DNA from 4 places in the Streptomyces sp. R-07 genome. Region 4 is predicted to be linked to each of the others. Evidence: riboswitches for the same ligand, from Rfam matches in the RefSeq annotation. Region 4 holds a riboswitch; each other region holds the start of a gene.
What was found. A riboswitch is a leader RNA that binds a small molecule or an ion and turns the genes downstream of it on or off. The one in region 4 is predicted to bind cyclic di-AMP.
Positions count from the first base shown of each region.

Region 1: linked by a shared signal. The riboswitch ahead of ACN9M0_RS01515 (LysM peptidoglycan-binding domain-containing protein) and the one ahead of ACN9M0_RS30795 (M23 family metallopeptidase) in region 4 are both predicted to bind cyclic di-AMP.
Region 2: linked by a shared signal. The riboswitch ahead of ACN9M0_RS19350 (M23 family metallopeptidase) and the one ahead of ACN9M0_RS30795 (M23 family metallopeptidase) in region 4 are both predicted to bind cyclic di-AMP.
Region 3: linked by a shared signal. The riboswitch ahead of ACN9M0_RS14020 (transglycosylase family protein) and the one ahead of ACN9M0_RS30795 (M23 family metallopeptidase) in region 4 are both predicted to bind cyclic di-AMP.

Region 1 is NZ_CP183978.1:282,391-287,087, reverse strand. It holds gene ACN9M0_RS01520 (phosphoribosyltransferase family protein) at 1-874, shown strand, start outside; gene ACN9M0_RS01515 (LysM peptidoglycan-binding domain-containing protein) at 871-1,758, opposite strand; cyclic di-AMP (ydaO/yuaA leader) riboswitch at 1,761-1,919, opposite strand; gene ACN9M0_RS01510 (DUF6197 family protein) at 2,314-2,916, shown strand; gene ACN9M0_RS01505 (phosphocholine-specific phospholipase C) at 3,045-4,697, opposite strand, start outside.
Region 2 is NZ_CP183978.1:4,236,804-4,241,500, reverse strand. It holds gene ACN9M0_RS19360 (PrsW family intramembrane metalloprotease) at 1-171, shown strand, start outside; gene ACN9M0_RS19355 (aldo/keto reductase) at 178-1,125, opposite strand; gene ACN9M0_RS19350 (M23 family metallopeptidase) at 1,178-2,290, opposite strand; cyclic di-AMP (ydaO/yuaA leader) riboswitch at 2,301-2,465, opposite strand; gene ACN9M0_RS19345 (PP2C family protein-serine/threonine phosphatase) at 2,678-3,889, opposite strand; gene ACN9M0_RS19340 (MFS transporter) at 4,011-4,697, opposite strand, start outside.
Region 3 is NZ_CP183978.1:3,118,852-3,123,548, forward strand. It holds gene eno (phosphopyruvate hydratase) at 1-332, opposite strand, end outside; gene ACN9M0_RS14020 (transglycosylase family protein) at 666-1,388, opposite strand; cyclic di-AMP (ydaO/yuaA leader) riboswitch at 1,392-1,565, opposite strand; gene ACN9M0_RS14025 (transglycosylase family protein) at 1,824-2,852, opposite strand; gene ACN9M0_RS14030 (cytochrome P450) at 2,946-4,229, opposite strand; gene ACN9M0_RS14035 (globin domain-containing protein) at 4,341-4,697, shown strand, end outside.
Region 4 is NZ_CP183978.1:6,704,772-6,709,468, reverse strand. It holds gene ACN9M0_RS30810 (STM4012 family radical SAM protein) at 1-684, shown strand, start outside; gene ACN9M0_RS30805 (STM4011 family radical SAM protein) at 694-1,554, shown strand; gene ACN9M0_RS30800 (SGNH/GDSL hydrolase family protein) at 1,541-2,335, opposite strand; gene ACN9M0_RS30795 (M23 family metallopeptidase) at 2,498-3,454, opposite strand; cyclic di-AMP (ydaO/yuaA leader) riboswitch at 3,457-3,613, opposite strand; gene ACN9M0_RS30790 (tyrosine-protein phosphatase) at 3,987-4,697, shown strand, end outside.

The sequences.
Region 1 (4,697 bases), 6.4 Mb from region 4:
GGTCCGCGCCCGGGGCGCCGCCCGGATCGTCCTCGCGGTGCCGGTGGCACCGCGGGGCTGGACGGCGCGGCTCGGCGGTGAGGCGGACGAGACCGTCAGCGTGCACGCACCGGATCTGTTCTTCGCGATCGGGCAGTTCTACCAGGACTTCTCGCAGACCCCGGACGCCGAGGTCATCGCCTGTCTGGACCGGAGCAGAGCCGCACGCGACCCCGTCGTGCAGGACACGGACGTGCGGATCCCGATCACCGGCGTCACCCTCGCCGGACGGCTCGCGGTCCCCGAGAACGCTGCCGGCATCGTCCTGTTCGCCCATGGCAGCGGCAGCAGCCGGCACAGCCCCCGGAACCGGGCGGTCGCCGCGGCGCTCAACCGGGCGGGCCTGGGGACGCTGCTCTTCGACCTGCTGACCGAGACGGAGGCGACGGACCGGGCGCACGTCTTCGACACCCCGCTCCTCGCCGGGCGGCTCGCCGGTGCCACGGATTGGCTGGCGGGACGTCCCGAGAGCACCGGACTCCCGCTCGGTTACTTCGGCGCGAGCACGGGAGCGGCCGCCGCGCTGTGGGCGGCGGGCGATCCCGCGTCCCCGGTGAGCGCCGTCGTCTCACGCGGTGGCCGGCCGGACCTCGCGGCCGACCACCTGGCCCGGGTGCGCGCCCCGACGCTCCTGGTGGTGGGCGGCGCGGACGCGCTGGTCCTGGACCTCAACCGGCGGGCCCTGGCGCTGCTGCGCTGTGAGAACCGGCTCGCCGTGGTGGGAGGCGCCGGGCACCTCTTCGAGGAGCCGGGCGCCCTGGAGGAGGTGGCGGACCTCGCCACCTCCTGGTTCACCGAGCACTTCCGGGAGCACGCCCGGCGTGAGGGGGACTAGTACGCGCTGTCGACGTTGTCGATGGAGCCGTAGCGGTCGGCCGCGTAGTTGCAGGCGGCGGTGATGTTGGCCACCGGGTCGAACAGGTCCATGGACGTGCCGGGCACGTGGTAGGCCAGGAAGGTCGGCTCGATGACCTGGAGCAGACCCTTCGAGGGGGTGCCGGCGGCCGCGTTGGAGTCCCAGAGGTTGATGGCCTGGGGGTTTCCGGAGGACTCGCGCATGACGTTGCGGAGGATCCCGTCGTAGGAACCGGGGATGCCGCGCTGGCCCATGATGGCCAGCGACTCCCGGATCCAGCCGTCGAGGTTGTCGGCGTAGTTCGTGGCGGCGGCCGGGGCCGCCTTCACGGCGGCGGGAGCGGCGGCGACGGCCGGAGCGGCCTGCGCGGCGGAGGCGCCCGAACCGGTGGCGACGGCAGGGGCCGCCGGCCGGCGCTCGGAGCGGCTCGCCCGCTCGGTCGTGGCGGACTTCTTCGCCTTCGCCTGCGTGGGAACGGGCTTCGCGGAATCCCGACGAATCGTCAGTTCGAGACCCGGGTGAATGAGTGACGGATTGTCACCCACGACGCTCTTGTTGGCACGGTAAAGGCTCTTCCAGCCGCCCTGAATTCCCTTCTTGTGGGCGATCAGGGAAAGCGAGTCACCACTCACCACGGTGTACGAGCGCGCGGCGGCCGGGGCCGTGGGGGCCTTGGCCGCGGCCGGCGCGGAGTGCGCGGCGAAGGACTGGACCGCGATGTCCGGGGCCGCGGACACGGGCGCGGCGCCGGCGACGGCCGGGGCGATCAGCGGCAGGGTCAGTGCGGCGCCACCCGTGCCGACCAGGGCGAGGCCGCGGGAGACGCTGCGGCGGGGACGGCGGTGCTTACCGTGAGCAGGCATGACGGTTTCCTCTCCGGCGCCTGCGGGGTGAGCTGTCGGGTTCGGACGGGAGATGTCCGGCCGCGCGCACGCGGCTGCACCCCGAGCCGTTCCGGATTCCGGACCGGCGTATTCGTGGGTCCCCCGCTCCTGCCGTCGGGTGAAAAGGGAGGTTTACCGAGCGGCGGCAGGATTGGGCGTTCCGCTCGAATGGAGGTGACCGTAGGCCAGTAATGCGACGGAGAACAAGGGGAGTGAACCCCGGGACTCGGTAAATGGATCACGGAATTAGGGGAATTCAAGATCGATGCCGTTCTGGAGGCGTCGAACTTCCTTGCCGGGTACGGGGTGGGGGAACGCTCCGCCGGGTGCGGCGTCCGGGGAAGTGAGTCGCGTCACCCGGAGGGTAATGTCCGAATATGAGGCGTAATTCCATTGGTGCTTAAATGGGTAGATAATTCATGTGATGCGGTGTTCGTCGCCACGTGGAGGGGCGACTCACCCTGTGGGGGTAAAAGTCGCAAAACCGACATTTGTCTTGAAAGATGGAGGGAGTCGACCCCAGGAGCCACTCGCATGTCGCCCTCCACCTCCTTGCTCAGCCCCGATTCCCTCGACCAGGAGGCCGCCGCCCTCTACGAGAGCGCCACCTGGCAGCGGATCGTCACCGACTGGACCACCCGTGACGATCCGGCGCCGGAAAGAGGGAGCTGGCGCGAGCTGCTCAGCGTGCCGGTGGACCGGCTCGTGGCCGACGCGCTCGCCGCCCTGCCGCCGAACCTCCCCGCCGAGCGCCGTCTCCCCGGCCGCCTCGGAGCCGTACTGCCGGACCGGCTGCACGCCTGGCGCCGCATCGGTCAGGCCGAGCTGCGCCCCTCGGTCCATCTCGGGTACGCGCGCGAGGTGCTGACCGAGTGGGGCTGGCAGAACGCCCCGTACAAGCTGCGTGACGTACGAGGCGCCCGGTGTGTCTGCGGCGCCCTGCTCGCCGCCCACCGCCTCGGCTACGGCAGCGCGGACACCATGAACGAGGCGGCCGCGTGGATCATGACCGAGCTGCGGTCGCAGGGGTGGCACGGGTTGATCGGGCCGTGGAACCGGGCCCCCGGGCGGACGGCCGCCGACGCGGTGGGCCTCCTCGACGCCACGCTCCGCCGCGCCGCCCACGCCGGCCGCTGACACCACGCCCGCGTGCCGGGCGGCGACCGGAGGGCCGCCGCTCGGCACGCGGGGGAGGGGAACAGCCACTGACGCCCGGGCCGTGGGGGAGGGCTCGGCCGCCGGCCCCGGCCCGCGGGAGACGGGGATCAGCCGCTGACGCTCGGGGCTCCGGTCTCGATGTGGCCGGTGTACCGGCGCGACCAGGTGCCGTCGATGTCGGCCAGGATCGTGAAGTCGTACCAGCCGCCGTTGTAGGCCACCGCGTTGAAGAAGTCCTCGCGGCTGGAGTTCGCGGGCACCGCGTACGTCCACGGACCGTCCGAGCGGTAGGCGTTCGAGCGGATCGTGAAGGTGACGGGACCGGCCGAGGCGTTCGTCATCTTGAACCACAGGGCCGTCTTGCCCGTCCCCGCGTCGGGTGCGAACCGGGCCGCCACCTCGACGGCCTTGCCGGCTTTGGACGCGTCCCCGATGAACCGGCGCAGGAAGCGGTTGGGCCCCATCATCGAGATGTCGTACTTCCCCGAGCCCGACCCCAGACCGATGTTGAAGTAGTCGGAGGCCGTGCCGCCGGGGTCGACGGTGTACTGCCAGGCGGCCGTGTCCCGGTACTGGTGCGGGTGGATCGAGAAGTGCGCCGACCGCTTGGCCTCCGCGCCCTGGTTGGTCATCGAGAACCAGGCCAGGATCTTGCCCGCGGCACCGAACTCGAAGCGGTCGAGGTTGCCGTTCACCTGGTACGGCAGGGCGCGCGCCGGGCGGGTGCCGGACTCCTGCGCGGGCAGGGCGTTGTTCTGGGGAGCCGGGTTCGGCAGCGGGCCGCAGGTGGCCTGCCCGATCACCTTCGCCGTGGAGGGAAGGCCGGCGGGCACTCCGTACACCGGGTTGGCGAAGTCGAAGACCCCGGTCAGATCGCCCGTCACCTTCCGCCGCCAGGCGCTGATGTTGGGACAGGTGGCCGGGGTGCCGAGGGCGGCCGTCCAGGTCTCCATGAAGCGCAGCACGGAGGTGTGGTCGAAGACCTCGGAGCTCACCCAGCCACCCCGCGTCCACGGGGACATGACAATCATGGGGACGCGGAAGCCCAGGCCGATCGGCACGCCGTCGAGGTACTCGCCCGCGGTGCCCGGAGGGGCGACCGGCGGCGGCACGTGGTCGAAGAAGCCGTCGTTCTCGTCGTAGTTGAGGAACAGCACCGTCGAGTCGAACACCTCGGCGTCGGCGGCCAGCGCGCGGTAGACGAGGTCGACGAAGTGCGCGCCGTCCCCCGGGGGAGCGTAGGGGTGCTCCGAGAAGGCCTCGCTCGCGACCACCCACGACACCTGCGGCAGGGTGCCCGCGAGGACGTCGGCGCGGATCGCCGCGGCGATGTCGTCCGGCGTCGAGCCGGCCACCTTGGGGACCGAGCCCATGCCCCGGTCGTACAGCGGGTCGCCGGGCCGCGCGTCGGTGAACTTCTTGAAGTACGCGAGGCCGTTGTCGCCGTAGTTGTCCTGCGCGTTCTGGTAGACCTTCCAGCTCACCCCGGCGCGCTGGAGCGCCTCGGCGTATGTCTCCCAGGTGAGGCCCGACTCGTCGCCCCCGTCCTTGCTGGAGGCGTCGATCTTCCCGCTCCACAGGAAGGTGCGGTTGGGACCGGTGGCGCTCAGGGTCGAGCAGAAGTACGCGTCGCAGACCGTGTACTGGTCGGCGAGCGCGTGGTGGAAGGGGATGTCCGCACGGTCGAGGTGGCCGAGCGATCGGGTGTTGCCCACGCCCGTGACCCAGTTGTCCATCCGACCCTTGTTCCAGGCCGCGTG
Region 2 (4,697 bases), 2.5 Mb from region 4:
GGCACGGCGGGGCCCGATTTCCCGGCCCGGGAACAGGAGCTGCTGCACCACCTCTGGCAGCGCCGCGAGGTCGCGTCCCCGGCCCTCACGTACGCGGCGAGGGCGACGGGCCGGGCCTGGGCGCCGCCGCAGTACCTGGACTACGACGGCTACAACCCGTACCGGAGCTAACGCCGGCTAGACGGCGGAGGCCTCCGTGAGGAGGGTCAGCTCGGACTCCGTGAGGGTGAGGTCGGCGGCCGCGACCAGGGCGGGGAGCTGCTCGACCGTGCGGGCCGAGGCGATCGGCGCGGCGACGGTCGGCCGGGCGGCGAGCCAGGCGAGGGCGACGGTGGCGAGTTCGGCCCCGTGGGCCTCGGCGACCGTGTCGAGCGCGGAGAGCACGGCCCGGCCCCGCTCGGTGTCCAGGTGCCCGCCCGCTCCGGCGGCGCGGACGCTGTCGACGGTGGCGCCGGGGCGGTACTTGCCGGTGAGGAAGCCGGCCGCGAGCCCGTAGTACGGAACGGCCGAGAGTCCGGCCCCCTCGACGGTCTCCAGGAGCGGGCCCTCGTAGGTGTCGCGCGAGACCAGGTTGTAGTGCGGCTGGAGGGCGACGTACCGGGCGAGGCCCTCGGCCTCGGCGAAGTCGAGGGAGGCGCGCAGCCGCTCGGGGGAGATGTTGGAGGCGGCGACGGCCCGCACCTTGCCGTCCTTCACCAGCTGGTCGAGGGCGGTGACGATCTCCTCGACGGGGACGGACTCGTCGTCGAAGTGCGTGTAGTAGAGGTCGATGTGGTCGGTGCCGAGGCGGCGCAGGGACTCCTCGGCGCCCGCCTTGATGGTGGTGGCGGAGAGCCCCTTGAAGTGGGGGTGGGCGCCGACCTTGGTGGCGACGACGATGTCGGAGCGGTTGCCCCGGGAGGCGAGCCAGCGGCCTATGACGGTCTCGGACTCGCCGCCCTCGTTGCCCTCGGCCCACGCGGAGTAGACGTCCGCGGTGTCGACGAAGTTGCCGCCCGCGGCGGCGTAGGCGTCGAGGACGGCGAAGGACTGCGCCTCGTCCGCGGTCCAGCCGAAGACGTTGCCGCCCAGGGCGATCGGGAAGACGTGCAGGTCGGAAGAGCCCAGCGTGCGGAGAGAAGTCATGGGGTGATCAACGGTCTCCGCCGCCGGGCCTATTCCGCGCGTCGCCGGAAGGTCAGAGGCTCAGGCCCTTGGAGCGCAGCCAGGCCGCCGGGTCGATGCCGTCGCCGCCGGAGGTGTGGACCTCCATGTGGAGGTGGGCGCCGGTGACGTTGCCGGTGGCGCCGACGCGGCCGATGGTCTCGCCGGTGCCCACGGTCTGGCCGGCGCTGACCAGCATGGACGAGAGGTGGCAGTACCAGACCTCGGTGCCGTCCTCCAGCTCCAGGACGATCCGGTAGCCGTAGGAGCCGGACCAGCCCGCCGACTTGACGGTCGCGCCGTGGACCGCCTTGAGCGGGGTGCCCGTGGGGGCGGCGAAGTCGAGGCCGGTGTGGTAGCCGGAGGACCACATCGAGCCGGCCTGCATGTAGGTGGCGGTGAGGGTGTACGAGGAGACCGGCAGCGAGTAGCTGGCGGCGAGCTGGGCGAGCCGCTCGGCCTCGGCCTTCGCCGCGGCCTCCGCTTCGGCCTTCGCCTTGGCTTCCGCCTCGGCCTTCGCCTTCGCGTCGGCGGCCGCCTTCTCCGCCGCGGCCTCCTTGGCCTCGGCCTCGGCGGCGGCCTTCTCGGCCGCGGCCTTCTCCATGGCGGCCTTCTCGGCGGCGTCGGCGGAGGCCTGCTGCTGCTCGGCCTGCTGGAGGATGCGGGCGCGCAGGGCCTCGCCCGCGGCGGGGACGGCGGCGGTGGCCTGCTCGGCCTGTCCGGTCTGCTCGTCGGCCGCGGTGGTGTACGTGGCGGCGGTGAGCGGGTTCGGGTTGGCGCGGCCCGCGGTGACGGGCGCGTTGTCCTCCTCGCGAAGGAGGTCGCCGACGCCCGGGAGGTCGTGGGCGTCCGGCAGGTGCAGGTCCGGGAGATCCGGGAGGTCCGGCAGCGATATGGCCACCGGCGGCTTCTCCTGCGCGGTGGCGAGGCCGCCCGCGCCGACGGCCGCGATCACACCGACGCCGAGGACGGTGGAGGAGCGGGCGAAGTTGGAGCGCTGCTTGACGACCCGGTGCCGGCCGCCGGAGCGGCTCTCGGCGCGGAGGGAGCCCTCGGTGGGGTTCCACTCGGTGTCCGGGGCGGAGATACCCGCACCGCCACCGAATGCGTCGAAGGGGGCTTCGGGTGCGGGGGTGTTGGACGCCACGGGGGGCGCTCCTTTCCTTCCTTCTCGCCTACCGGGTTAGCTGACGGGTTCGGAGCAGGAAGGTCTCCTACGGGCTCGACCGCACGGGTGCGTGGTTCGCACGGGTACGAAGGGGCCCGATTCACCCCAAGTGGTGGTTCCCCGGTTCCTTTTCAGGATTCGGCGCGTGCGCACGGTGCCGCCTCTTGCGACGGCTGGGACGACCGCGCTGCGTTATCGAACGTTAATAGACAGGGGGTCCCGATTCCAAGCCGTTCCCCTTGATCATTCATTGAATTAGGGGAGTATCGCCCGAGTTGAGCCCCCTTCAGAAAGACATAAGGCGGGCGCGGCGAAACCCTCGCGATCTGACGTTATGTCAATTGTTATCGCAGTGACACCCCGCGACTACACCCGGTGACCGGACCCGTCCGGCGGCACCACCGGCATCGTCCGGCGCCGCTCGGGCTGCCCCGTCGCCGGGCGGCTCACGGCGAGCAGCGCCATGTCGTCCGTGGACCCGCCGCCCGTGTGGAGCCGTACGTCGTCCACCAGCGCGTCGAGCAGCTCCTCGGGCCCCGGGAAGATCCGTCCGGCGAGGCGCGCCGCCGGGTCGTAGAAGACGCCCTGCGCGTTCCGTGCCTCCGAGAGGCCGTCCGTGTAGAAGAGCAGCGTCGCGCCCGGCGGGAACGGCCGCGCCTCGGCCCGGTCCGGCCACGCCGCCAGCTCCCCCATGCCGAGCGGCAGCGCCGCCTCGCCCGGTTCCAGCGAGTCCAGGCGGCCGTCCGCGTACAGCATCAGCGGCGGCGGATGCCCCCGGTTGACGACCCGTACGAAACCGTCGAAGGTCCCGGCCCCGTCGGCGCGCGGGATCTCGGCCAGGACCGCGGTGGTGAACCCCTCGAAGGCGTCGAGCCCGTCCCGGCGGGTGCCCTCCCGGGCCAGCGCCCGTTCGAGGCGCTGCGCCACGCCCTCCAGGGTCCGCTCCTGCTCGGCCGCCTCCCGGAAGGCGCCGATGACGACGGCGACGGCCTCGACCGCCTCCATCCCCTTGCCCCGGACGTCCCCGACGACGAGCCGCACCCCGTGCGGGGTGTCCTGGACGGCGAACAGGTCGCCGCCGATGAACGCGTCGGCCTGCGCCGCCTCGTACCGCGCCGCGCACTGCAGCCCGCCGATCCGCTCGGCGGGCGTCGGCAGCACCGCCTTCTGCGCGGTCTCGGCGATGACCCGCGCCGAGGCGAGCCGCTCGCCGCTGCGGCGCACGACCCGGTTGATGAGGAGGGCGAGCGCCGAGACGGTGAGGACGGTCAGGGTCTCGGTGAGGGACGCGATCTCGTCGGCGGTGCCGTTGTAGACGTGCAGCCCGACGGAGGCGAGGACGGCGGCGATCCCGGTGAGCAGGGTCGTCAGGGTGGAGAAGAAGGGTGCGGCGATCAGCGGGGCGGCGGAGAAGAGCGGCGCCGCCGTGTAGGCGGGCGGTGTCGACAGGTCGAAGACGACACCGCCCACGATGACCAGCGGGGGCAGCGTGTGGATGAACCGCCGGGCGCCGCCGTACTCGGGGCGCCCGTCGCCTGCCCGCCGCCCTCCGCCCGCCGCTCCTAGGGGGTGCCCCACCTGTGCTCTCCTGCCCGGTCCGACCGGCCGCGGTCCGCACCGCGCCCTCCCAGGGTGGCCGCCGCCGCGAAGGGCGGCGACTCCCACGGGGCCGAGTGGCGTACGGCCGGCCGGGCGGGCCTCAGTCCCCGGACGCCCCCTCCGCCAGCCGGCCGCCCCGGGCGAGCAGGGCCATCGCCGCCGCGCACCCCAGGCCCACCGCGCACAGCACGAGCCACGGCGCGGCCGACCAGCCGGTGACGTCGAGGAGCGCGCCCGTCCCCAGGTTCCCGAGGGTGATCCCGATCCCGCACACCGTGTTGTAGAGCCCGTAGTGGGTGGCCACCCAGCGCCCCCGGGAGAGGGCGACGACGGTGTCCATCTCGTACGGGTAGAGCACCGCGTTCGCGACGGCCAGGACCGCCGCGCACAGCAGCAGCGCCACCAGGCCCCGGCCCAGGACGGCCGGCACCAGGAAGGCCGCGCCCATCAGGCCGAGCCCGAGGACGAGGCACCGCTCCCGGCTGAGGCGGCGCCGGCACCAGGCCGTGATGCGCAGCTGCCCGGCGAGCGCGACGAGCGCCGAGACGACGAACAGCGCGGTCGTCGGCCCTGTGCCGCCCGCCGCGAGCGGCAGCGCCAGATAGACCTGGAAGGACAGCACGTACGAACCGGTCATGGCGAGCGAGAAGAGCCAGAAGGTGCGGTGGGCGAGCACCGTACGGAACTGCCCCAGCTCCCCCTTCTCCCCCTCGTCCCCGGAACCGGACACGGCCCGTACGGGCATGTACCGGAGCTGTACGAGGGTCAGGCCGGCGAAGAGCACAGC
Region 3 (4,697 bases), 3.6 Mb from region 4:
TTGGCGCCGAGCGAGCCCTTGTTCTCGGTGGCGTCCAGGTCGAACATGGCCTGGTCGATCAGGCGCTGCTCGGTGGCGTCGTAGCCGACGAGCTCCGGGCCGATCTGCTCGATGACGGCGAGGACGGCCTTCTCGACACCCTTGCCGAGGTAACGGTTGGGGTCACCGTCGCGAAGCTCGATGGCCTCGAAGGCACCGGTGGAGGCGCCGGACGGAACAGCAGCACGGCCGGTGCTGCCGTCGTCGAGGCCGACCTCGACCTCGACCGTGGGGTTGCCTCGGGAGTCCAGGATTTCCCGGGCTACGACGACGTCGATGGACGGCACGAGCATCTCCTTTTTGGGATGTGACGCTGGATGTGACGCATGGCCGGTGCAGGGTCGCTCGGCCTTGCGACAAGAGCCTAACCGGCTCGGGGGCTCCCGCCCCCCGTGCGCCCGCCCCCTGGGACGAAAAAGGACCCAAGGGCATGCATCCCGGGACGAAGGACCCCAGATCTACTGGGCAGTAATCGCGGAGTCGCCCCGGAACGGGGGAACCCCGGTCCGGAAACGGGGGAACCCCGGTCCGGCGTGCACGGGGGAAGGGCACGCCGGACCGGGGTGGTCACCGCGGGAGGGTCGTCGGGGCCGCGTGAGCCGCCGGACTCACGCGAGCCGCCTGGCTCACTTCAGGTGGAGCTGCTGACCCGGGTAGATGAGGTCGGCGTTCTCGACGACGTCCTTGTTCAGCTCGAAGAGCTTGGCCCAGCCGCCCTTGACGCCGTGCGCCTGGGCGATCTTGCTGAGGGTGTCGCCGGCGACGACCTTGTACTCGCCGTCGCCCTTCTCGACCTTCTTGCCGGTCGGCGTGGTGACGGTCTTCTTGGCGGCCTTCGGCGCGGCCTGCTGCGTGACCTTCTTGGGGGCCTGGCGCTGCTGGCTGCGGGTGGTCGGCTGCTCGGTCTCGCGCGGCTGCGGAGCGGCCTGCTGGGGCTCGCTCTGCTGCGGGGTCTCGGCGGCGCCGCCGTCGTAGGAGGCGCCGGAGAGGCCGACGCCGCAGCTCGGCCAGGCACCCTTGCCCTGGCCCGCGAGGACCTTCTCGGCGACGGCGATCTGCTGGGACTTCGAGGCCAGGTCGGCGCGCGCGGCGTAGGCGGTGCCACCGAAGGCGGCCCAGGTGGAGTTCGTGAACTGCAGGCCGCCGTAGAAGCCGTTGCCGGTGTTGATGGCCCAGTTGCCACCGGACTCGCACTGGGCGACGGCGTCCCACTCGGAAGCGGTGGCGGCCGAGGCGGTGCCCGCGGTCAGCAGCGGGGCGGCGACGGCGACACCGGTGACGCCGACGAGCGTGGCGACCTTGGTGGCCTTCGAGGGACGACGGTGTTTGCCCTTGGCGGAAAACAGCATGGGAATTCTCCTCACCGACGCCTGTGAGGTGAGCTGTCGGGTTCGGGCCGGAAAGTTGCCCGGCCGCGTGTCCTTGCACGCGGCTTCACCCCAAGCCGGTCGTCGGCCGTCTGTCTCAACGGCCGGGCCCGGCACTTACCTTGGGTCCCCCACTCCTGCCTTCGGCGCTTGCGCGACGACTGTTCCCATCGGCCGACGGCAGGATTCGGCGTTTCGGTCGACGGGGCCCGCGGTGGCGAGCGGTGACGACCGTAGACACAGACCCACCGGATGTTCAAAGAGGCCCATTGCGGAAATATCGCCCCTGCTTGCCCTCCGGTGGGCGGCGTTTGTGCAGGTGAGAGGTGACAGAAGCAAAGTTTGCGGACGTGACACGCCAGTTGGGACGAAGAGACTCATGTCTCACTTGCCCAGAACCGGACATAAGCCCGCGAACTAACCTGCCGTCGCCGCCGAACCCGCCGTCAGGTCGAGGCTCTGACCAGGCAGGATGAGGTCCGGATCGAGGCCCACCGTCTGCCGGTTGGCGTCATAGAGGGCGGTCCAGCCGCCGGGGAGTTCGTTCTCCTGCGCAATGTCGGACAGGCTGTCACCCGGCCGCACGGTGTACTCGCCCGAAGTGCCCTGACTGTCCGTTGCGTCCGTATTCTTCGATTCGTCAGTCACCGGAGTGGCGTCGACGTTATCCGCGGGCTTGTCCGCGCCCGATGCATGACGGCCCGATTCGACCGAGTCGCCCTTCTTGTCGGATTCCTCCGGTGCGGCGTCGCCCCGGTGCTTGCCGGTGCCGGGCGTGGCCGACGGCGCGTCACCCTTCGGCGCGTCGGGCGAAACCGGCGTACCGGGCGTAACGGACGCGTCGGGCGTGCCCGGGGCCGCCGGGGTGGTGGGCGCGGCCGGGGTCGTCGGCGCGGCGGAGCCCGCCGGAGCGGTCGGCGTCGCGGGGGTCGCGGACGGGGTGGACCCCTCCGTGGCCTTTCCTGTCCCCGCGGGGGCCGTCGGCGCGCCCGCGGTGCGGTCGGACTCCGGGAGGGGGCCCGTGGGGGCCGTCGGGACGACTGTCGGGCCCGGGTCCACGCCGGTGGCCTTGCCGTCGTTCTTCAGGCCGGCGATCGGCGCGCAGGTGGCCCACTCGGTGCTGCCCTTGACGAACGCCTTCTCGGCCACCGCGATCTGCTGGGCGCGGCTGGCGAGGTCGGGGCTGGGCGCGTACGCCAGGCCGCCGTTCCGCTCCCAGCTGTCCTGGGTGAACTGGAGGCCGCCGTACATCCCGTTGCCGAAGTTGGCGCTCCACTGGCCGCCGGACTCGCACTCGGCGACCCGGTCCCAGGTGGAGGCGTCGGCGGCGGAGGCGGATCCGGTGGCGAGCAGCGGCAGCGCCATGGCGGATCCGGTCACGCCCGCGGCGACGACGAGGGCGGGGGCCTGACGGGGGCGACGGTGTCGTCCGTTCCCGGAACGCATAGAAGCGCCTTTCGCGTGACGGCTGAGACTGCGGCGAACGTAGCCGCATTCGAACGTCCGTCACAAGTCGATGGCGCCACGATCACACGAAGATCACATTTCTGATGGCTCGTCAGTGGTAAGGAGTGGTACGGAAGGGGCGAACTCCACCGGAAGCGTGCGCAAACCACGCATGATGAGCCCTCCGCGCCACCGCAGTTCGGCCGGATCGGCGGCAAGTCGCAGGTCCGGAAGCCGAGTCAGCAGGGTCGCGAGCGCCGTCTGCCCTTCGAGGCGGGCGAGCGGCGCGCCCAGGCAGTAGTGGATGCCGTGTCCGTACCCGAGGTGCTGGTTGTCGCGCCGAGCGAGGTCGAGGGTGTCCGGCCCGTCGAACCGCTCCGGGTCCCGGTCGGCGGCGGCGAGCACCACGAGCACCGGGTCGCCCGCCGGGATCTCCTGCCCGCCGACGGTCAGCGCCCGCGTCGCGTACCGCCAGGTCGCCATCTCCACGGGCCCGTCGTACCGCAGCAGCTCCTCGACGCCGGTCTCCAGGAGGCCGGTCTCCCCGGCGGCGAGCGAGGCCTGGAGCCGCTCGCGCTGCTCCGGGTGGCGCAGCAGCTGGTACACGCCGTTGCCGATGAGGTTCACGGTCGTCTCGAAGCCTGCGAAGAGCAGGATGAAGGCCATGGCGGCGGCCTCGTTCTCGGTGAGGTGCTCGCCGTGGTCCGAGGCCTTGATGAGCCCGGAGATCAGGTCGTCGCCCGGGTCGAGCCGCTTGCGGTGGATGAGCTCCGCGAGATAGCCGCGCATCTTCTTCACGGACCGGGCGACCCCGCCGCGCGGACCGCCGCCGTGCCGGATCATCATCCCGGCCCAGTCCCGGAAGTCGTCCTGGTCCTCCTCGGGCACGCCGAGCAGGTCGCAGATCGCGTAGATGGGCAGCGGGAAGGCGAACTCGTGGATGAGGTCGGCGCTCCCCTTCGCGACGAAGGAGTCGATGAGCCGGTCCGTCAGCTCCTGCACGCGCGGCGTGAACTCGGCGACCCTGCGCGGGGTGAAGGCCTTCGACACGAGCCGCCGCAGCCGGGTGTGGTCCGGCGGGTCGATGTTGAGCAGATGCGTCATCAGCTCGGCCTTGCGCTCGCCCGGGATGCCCGTCTTCCCCTTCGCGTGCGGGGACTCGTCGTGGTGCGCGGGGTTCTTGGAGAGCCGCTGGTCGGCGAGGGCCTGCCGGGCGTCCGCGTACCGGGTCACGAGCCAGGCCTCGACCCCGCTGGGCAGCCTCGTCCGGTGGACGGGCGCGTGCTCCCGCAGCCAGGCGTAGGCGGGGTACGGATCGCTGGCGAACTCCCAGGTGAAGAGCTCGGGGGCGGGGGCGGGGCCGGGGGTCGTACTCACGCCACGACCGTACAGGGCGGCCCCGGAGGAAACGTCCGGGCGGAACCCGGGAGGCACGTTCACGGAGAACCCGTGATCAAGCGGGACAGCTCGTGCCCTAGATTCTTGTCAGTGGATCCTCAGCTGCTCAGAAGCACGTTCGCGATCGTCGAGAGACGCGCCGAGCACGCCGTCACGTTCTTCTACTCGCACCTCTTCTGGCACAACCCCGGTGTGCGCGAGCTCTTCCCCGAGGACATGCTCCCCCAGCGGGACCGGCTCTTCGCCGCGCTCACCCATGTGGTGACCCACCTGGAGTCCCCGGGGCTCGCGGTGTACCTGGGCCAACTTGGCCGTGACCACCGCAAGTTCCTCGCCTCCCCCGCGCTGTACGCGGCCGTCGGGTCGAGCCTGCTCGCCGCCTTCGCGCACGCCGCCGGCGCCGCCTGGACGATCGAGGCGGAGAAGGCCTGGGGCGAGGCGTACGGG
Region 4 (4,697 bases):
TCGCTGGACGCCGCGCTCGCCTGGCGGCCCGAGGAGCTGTACCTGTATCCGCTGTACGTGCGCCCGCTCACCGGTCTCGGCAGGCTCCAGGACCCGGCGGCCGCCGACCGGGAGTGGGACGAGCGGCGGCTCCGTCTCTACCGGTACGGCCGGGACCATCTCCTCGCGCACGGCTACGAGCAGGTGTCGATGCGCATGTTCCGCCGTGCGGACGCCGGTCCCGCCGGCCCGGACGACTACGCCTGCCAGACGGACGGCATGATCGGCCTGGGCTGCGGGGCCCGCTCGTACACCTCGGCCCTGCACTACTCCTTCGACTACGCCGTCGACATGCGGGAGATCCGCTCGATCATCGACACGTACACGGAGACGGAGGACTTCTCCCGCGCCGAGGTGGGCCGGGCGGTGGACGCGGACGAGGCCCGTCGCCGTCACCTCCTCCAGTCGCTGCTCCAGGCCGGGGGCATGCCGGTCGCCGGATACGAGGAGCGGTTCGGTTCCTCGCCGTTCACGGACTTCGCCGGGGAGCTGGGCCGCTTCGAGGCGCTCGGTTGGCTGGACGCGGACGCCCCGGAGGGGCTGCTGCGGCTGTCGCCGGAGGGGCTCGCGTACTCCGACGGGCTCGGCCCCGAGCTCTTCTCCCCCGCCGTGCGGGCCGCGATGTCCGCGTACGAGACGAAGTAGGCGGCGCCCGTGGATCTCACCGTGCTCTACCGGGGCCCGCTCTCCTCCTGCGACTTCGACTGCCCGTACTGTCCCTTCGCCAAGCGCCGGGACAGCCGGGAGCAGCTGCGCGCGGACCGGGCGGCGCTCGAACGGTTCACCGGCTGGGCCGCGGCGCAGACCGGTGACCGGCTGCGCGTCCTCTTCACTCCGTGGGGCGAGGGCCTGGTGCGCTCCTGGTACCGGCGGGCCCTGGTCGAGCTGTCCCGGCTGCCGCACGTGGAGCGGGTGGCGATCCAGACCAATCTGAGCTGCCGGACGGAGTGGCTGGCGGAGGCGGACCCGGAGAGCGTGGCGCTCTGGTGCACGTACCACCCGGGGCAGACGCCGCCCGAGCGGTTCCTCGCGAAGTGCCACGAGCTGGCGGAGCGGGGCATCCGGTACAGCGTCGGGGTGGTCGGTCTGCCCGAGCACCGGGAGGACGCCCGCCGGCTGCGGGCCGCGCTGCCGCCGCACGTCTACCTCTGGGTGAACGCGGCCGAGGGGCACACGTACACCGACGCGGAGGCCGGGAGCTGGACGGAGCTCGACCCGCTCTTCCCGTACAGCCGGCATCCGCACCGCTCGGCGGGGCTGCCCTGCCGCACCGGCGAGTCGGTGATCTCGGTGGACGGCGAGGGGACGGTGCGGCGCTGCCACTTCGTCAGGGCCGAGCTGGGGAACCTGTACGACGGTTCGTACCGCGCCGCCCTGCGTCCCCGCGCCTGTCCCCTCGCCGTCTGCGACTGCCACATCGGCTACGTCCACCTGGAGACGCTGCCGCTGTACGACGTGTTCGCCGGCGGGGTCCTGGAGCGGATCCCCGCCGTGCCCCCGACTACAGGGGCATGAGGTCCGGGCGCTTCGCCTCGACGTGGTCGCCGGAGCTCTCGCCGCGCAGCCGGCGCCCGATCCAGGGCACCAGGTACTCCCTGGCCCAGTGGATGTCGTCGCGGCGCACCTCGAGCGTGCCGCGCGGCGGGACCGGCGGCCAGGGCTGGTCGGGGTCGGCGGGCACCGGCAGGGCGAGGACCTGGGCGGCGCGCAGGGCGACGCGGGTGTGTCCCTCGGGCGAGAGGTGCAGCCGGTCGTCGTCCCAGGCGCGCCGGTCCTGGACGGACTTCAGCGACCACAGGTCGAGGACCGGGCAGCCGTAGCGGTCCGCGATGGCCCGGACGTGACCGTTGTAGGTGGCGATCTTGCCGCGCAGGTGCTTGAGCAGGGTCACGCCGCGGGTGTCGAAGCCGGTGGTCACCATGACGGTGCCGACGGCGGAGGTGAGGTCGGCGACGGCGCGCTCGAAGCGCTCGGCCACCTCGTCGGGGTCCGTTCCGGGACGGATGATGTCGTTGCCGCCCGCGCAGAAGGTCACCAGGTCGGGGGCGAGTTCCTTCGCCCGGGGGACCTGTTCCGCCACGATCTGGTCGAGAAGGCGCCCGCGTACGGCCAGGTTGGCGTAGCGAAAGGCGTCGTGCTCCGGCAGCTGGTCGGCGAGCAGGACCGCGAAGCGGTCCGCCCAGCCGACGTACGTCCCGTCGGGCCCGGGGTCTCCGACGCCCTCGGTGAAGCTGTCACCGATCGCCGCGTACGACCCGAATGCGTTCTTGTCTGTTGATCTCGAATCGTCTGCCACGGGAGCACATCCTTCCCTTTGGGATGTGACCTACGCGACCGTAAGGAGGGGTTGACGCTGGGTGACATATGCCACCGATAAAGAATTTGCCAAGCCGGAATACGCCGGAGGCCCGGCACGTACGTGCCGGGCTTCCGGGGACAAGGCGTTGACGACGGTTCGTCAGATGCTCACGCCGTGCTGGCGCAGGGCGGCCAGCGGGTCGATGTCGGAGCCGTACTCCGGGCCGGTACGCATCTCGAAGTGCAGGTGCGGTCCGGTGACGTTGCCGGTCGCGCCCGAGAGACCGATCTGCTGGCCGCCGGTGACGGTCTGGCCGGCGGAGACGGAGATCGAGGACAGGTGGGCGTACTGCGAGAAGGTGCCGTCGGCGTGCTGGATGACGACCTGGTTGCCGTACGCGCCGCCGTCGCCGGCGGAGTAGACGGTGCCGGGGCCGACCGCGACGACGGTGGTGCCGGTGGAGGCGATGAAGTCGACACCGGTGTGGTAGCCGGAGGACCACATGGAGCCGGCCTGGTGGTACGGGGTCGACATGCCGGCGCCGGCGATCGGAGCGACCCAGCCGGAAGAGGTCGTCGCGGCCGACGAGGACGTCGCGGAGGACGACGAGGTGGTCGCGGCGGCGGCCGGGGCCGAGGTCCGCTCGCTGCTGCGCGAGGCGCGCGGGGTGTCGCCGTTCTTGCCGGAGCTCTGCGTGCTCTTGTGCGTGACCTTCGGCGCGGCCTTGGCGGTGCTCTTCCCGCCGAGGGTGAGCTTCATGCCGGGCAGGATCAGGGAGGGGTTCTCGCCGACGACCCGTCGGTTGTCCTCGTACAGCTTGTGCCAGCCACCCGCGAGGTGGTGCTCGGCGGCGATCTTCGACAGGTAGTCGCCCCGGACGACGGAGTACGTCTTCGGCGCGGCCTTCGCGGTGGTGGGCGCGGCCTGGACGGCGGCGGCCTTCACCTGGGCGACGGCCTGGGCGGGAGCGGCGGCGGGGGCGGCCTGCTCGGCGGCGTGGGCGCCGGTGGCTCCGAGGAGCGGGAGGGCGACGACGGCGCCACCGGTACCGGCGGCGGCGAGGCCACGGGTGAGGCGGCTGGACTTGGTGCGGCGGTGCTTACCCTTAGCGGGCATGGCGAATTCCTCTCCGGCGCCTGCGAGGTGAGCTGTCGGGTTCGGACTGGAGATGTCCGGCCGCGTGTCCACGCGACTTCACCCCGAGCCGTCCTTCTCGGAAGGATCGGCGACTTACCTGGGTCCCCCGCTCCTGCCTTGTTCGGGTGAGTGCGGATTCCGGTCGGTGGCAGGATTCGGCGGTCCGTCCGGATTGAGCGCGACGCTAGACGAGTGGGGTCGGCGCGAACAAGCCACGATTTTCGAGGACTCCGGAGCTCCTTGATATACGGCCGGAATTCCGGTCACCCTCCGTGGATGACGGTCCCTCGATCTCCTTTTCCCGGGGGGTATTTGGAAAAGACGATCAGGCACGGTCCGTCACGGTTATGACGCTGCTCACGCGCCGATCCCCATCTCCCCTGCAACCGGGGCGGGTTATGCCGAACACCCCAATACGGACAGATCGCCCATTCCTGTGCGAGGGCGTGCGTGCACGGGTTCGCACCCGAGATGATTGCCCCAGGAACCGATCTACAGAACAGGAGCAGCCGTGACGCAGCAGCTGCCGCAGATCCCGCCCGCCGATGCCGCCGAGCCCGAGCTGACGGAGGTCCGCAACTTCCGGGACGTGGGCGGTCTGCCGACGTCGGACGGGCGCGCCGTCCGCCCCGGCCGCCTCTTCCGCAGCGGCCATCTCGCCCACGCGACGGAGGACGACGCCGCCTTCCTCTCCTCGCTCGGCCTGCACACCGTCTTCGACTTCCGCAACGAGGCGGACCGGAAGGTCGAGGGCGCGGACGTCGACCTGCCCGGCGTGCGGAACGTGCACATACCCCTCAACGACCCGGCCGACGGCAAGGAGTTCTGGAAGCTGGTGCGCGACGGCGAGATCGCGCAGCTGCGGGAGATCCTCGGCGACGGCAAGGCGGCCGCCCGGATGTCCGAGTCGTACCGGAAGATGATCGTCGAGCGGGCCTCGGAGCACAGCCGGATCCTGCACTCCATGGCGGAGGAGAGCATCCCGGCCCTCATGCACTGCGCGGCCGGGAAGGACCGGGCCGGGCTCGCCATCGCGATCACCCTGCTCGCGGTCGGGGTCGAGCGGGAGGCCATCGAGGCCGACTACGTGAAGTCGAACGATCCGCACCGCCGCTACAAGGTGCGCCGCAGCTCCACCGCCCCGGACGCGATGTCGCCGGAGGTGATGGAGCTGCTGAGCCCGCTCTTCGACGCGCGGGTGGAGTACCTGCGGGCCGCCTTC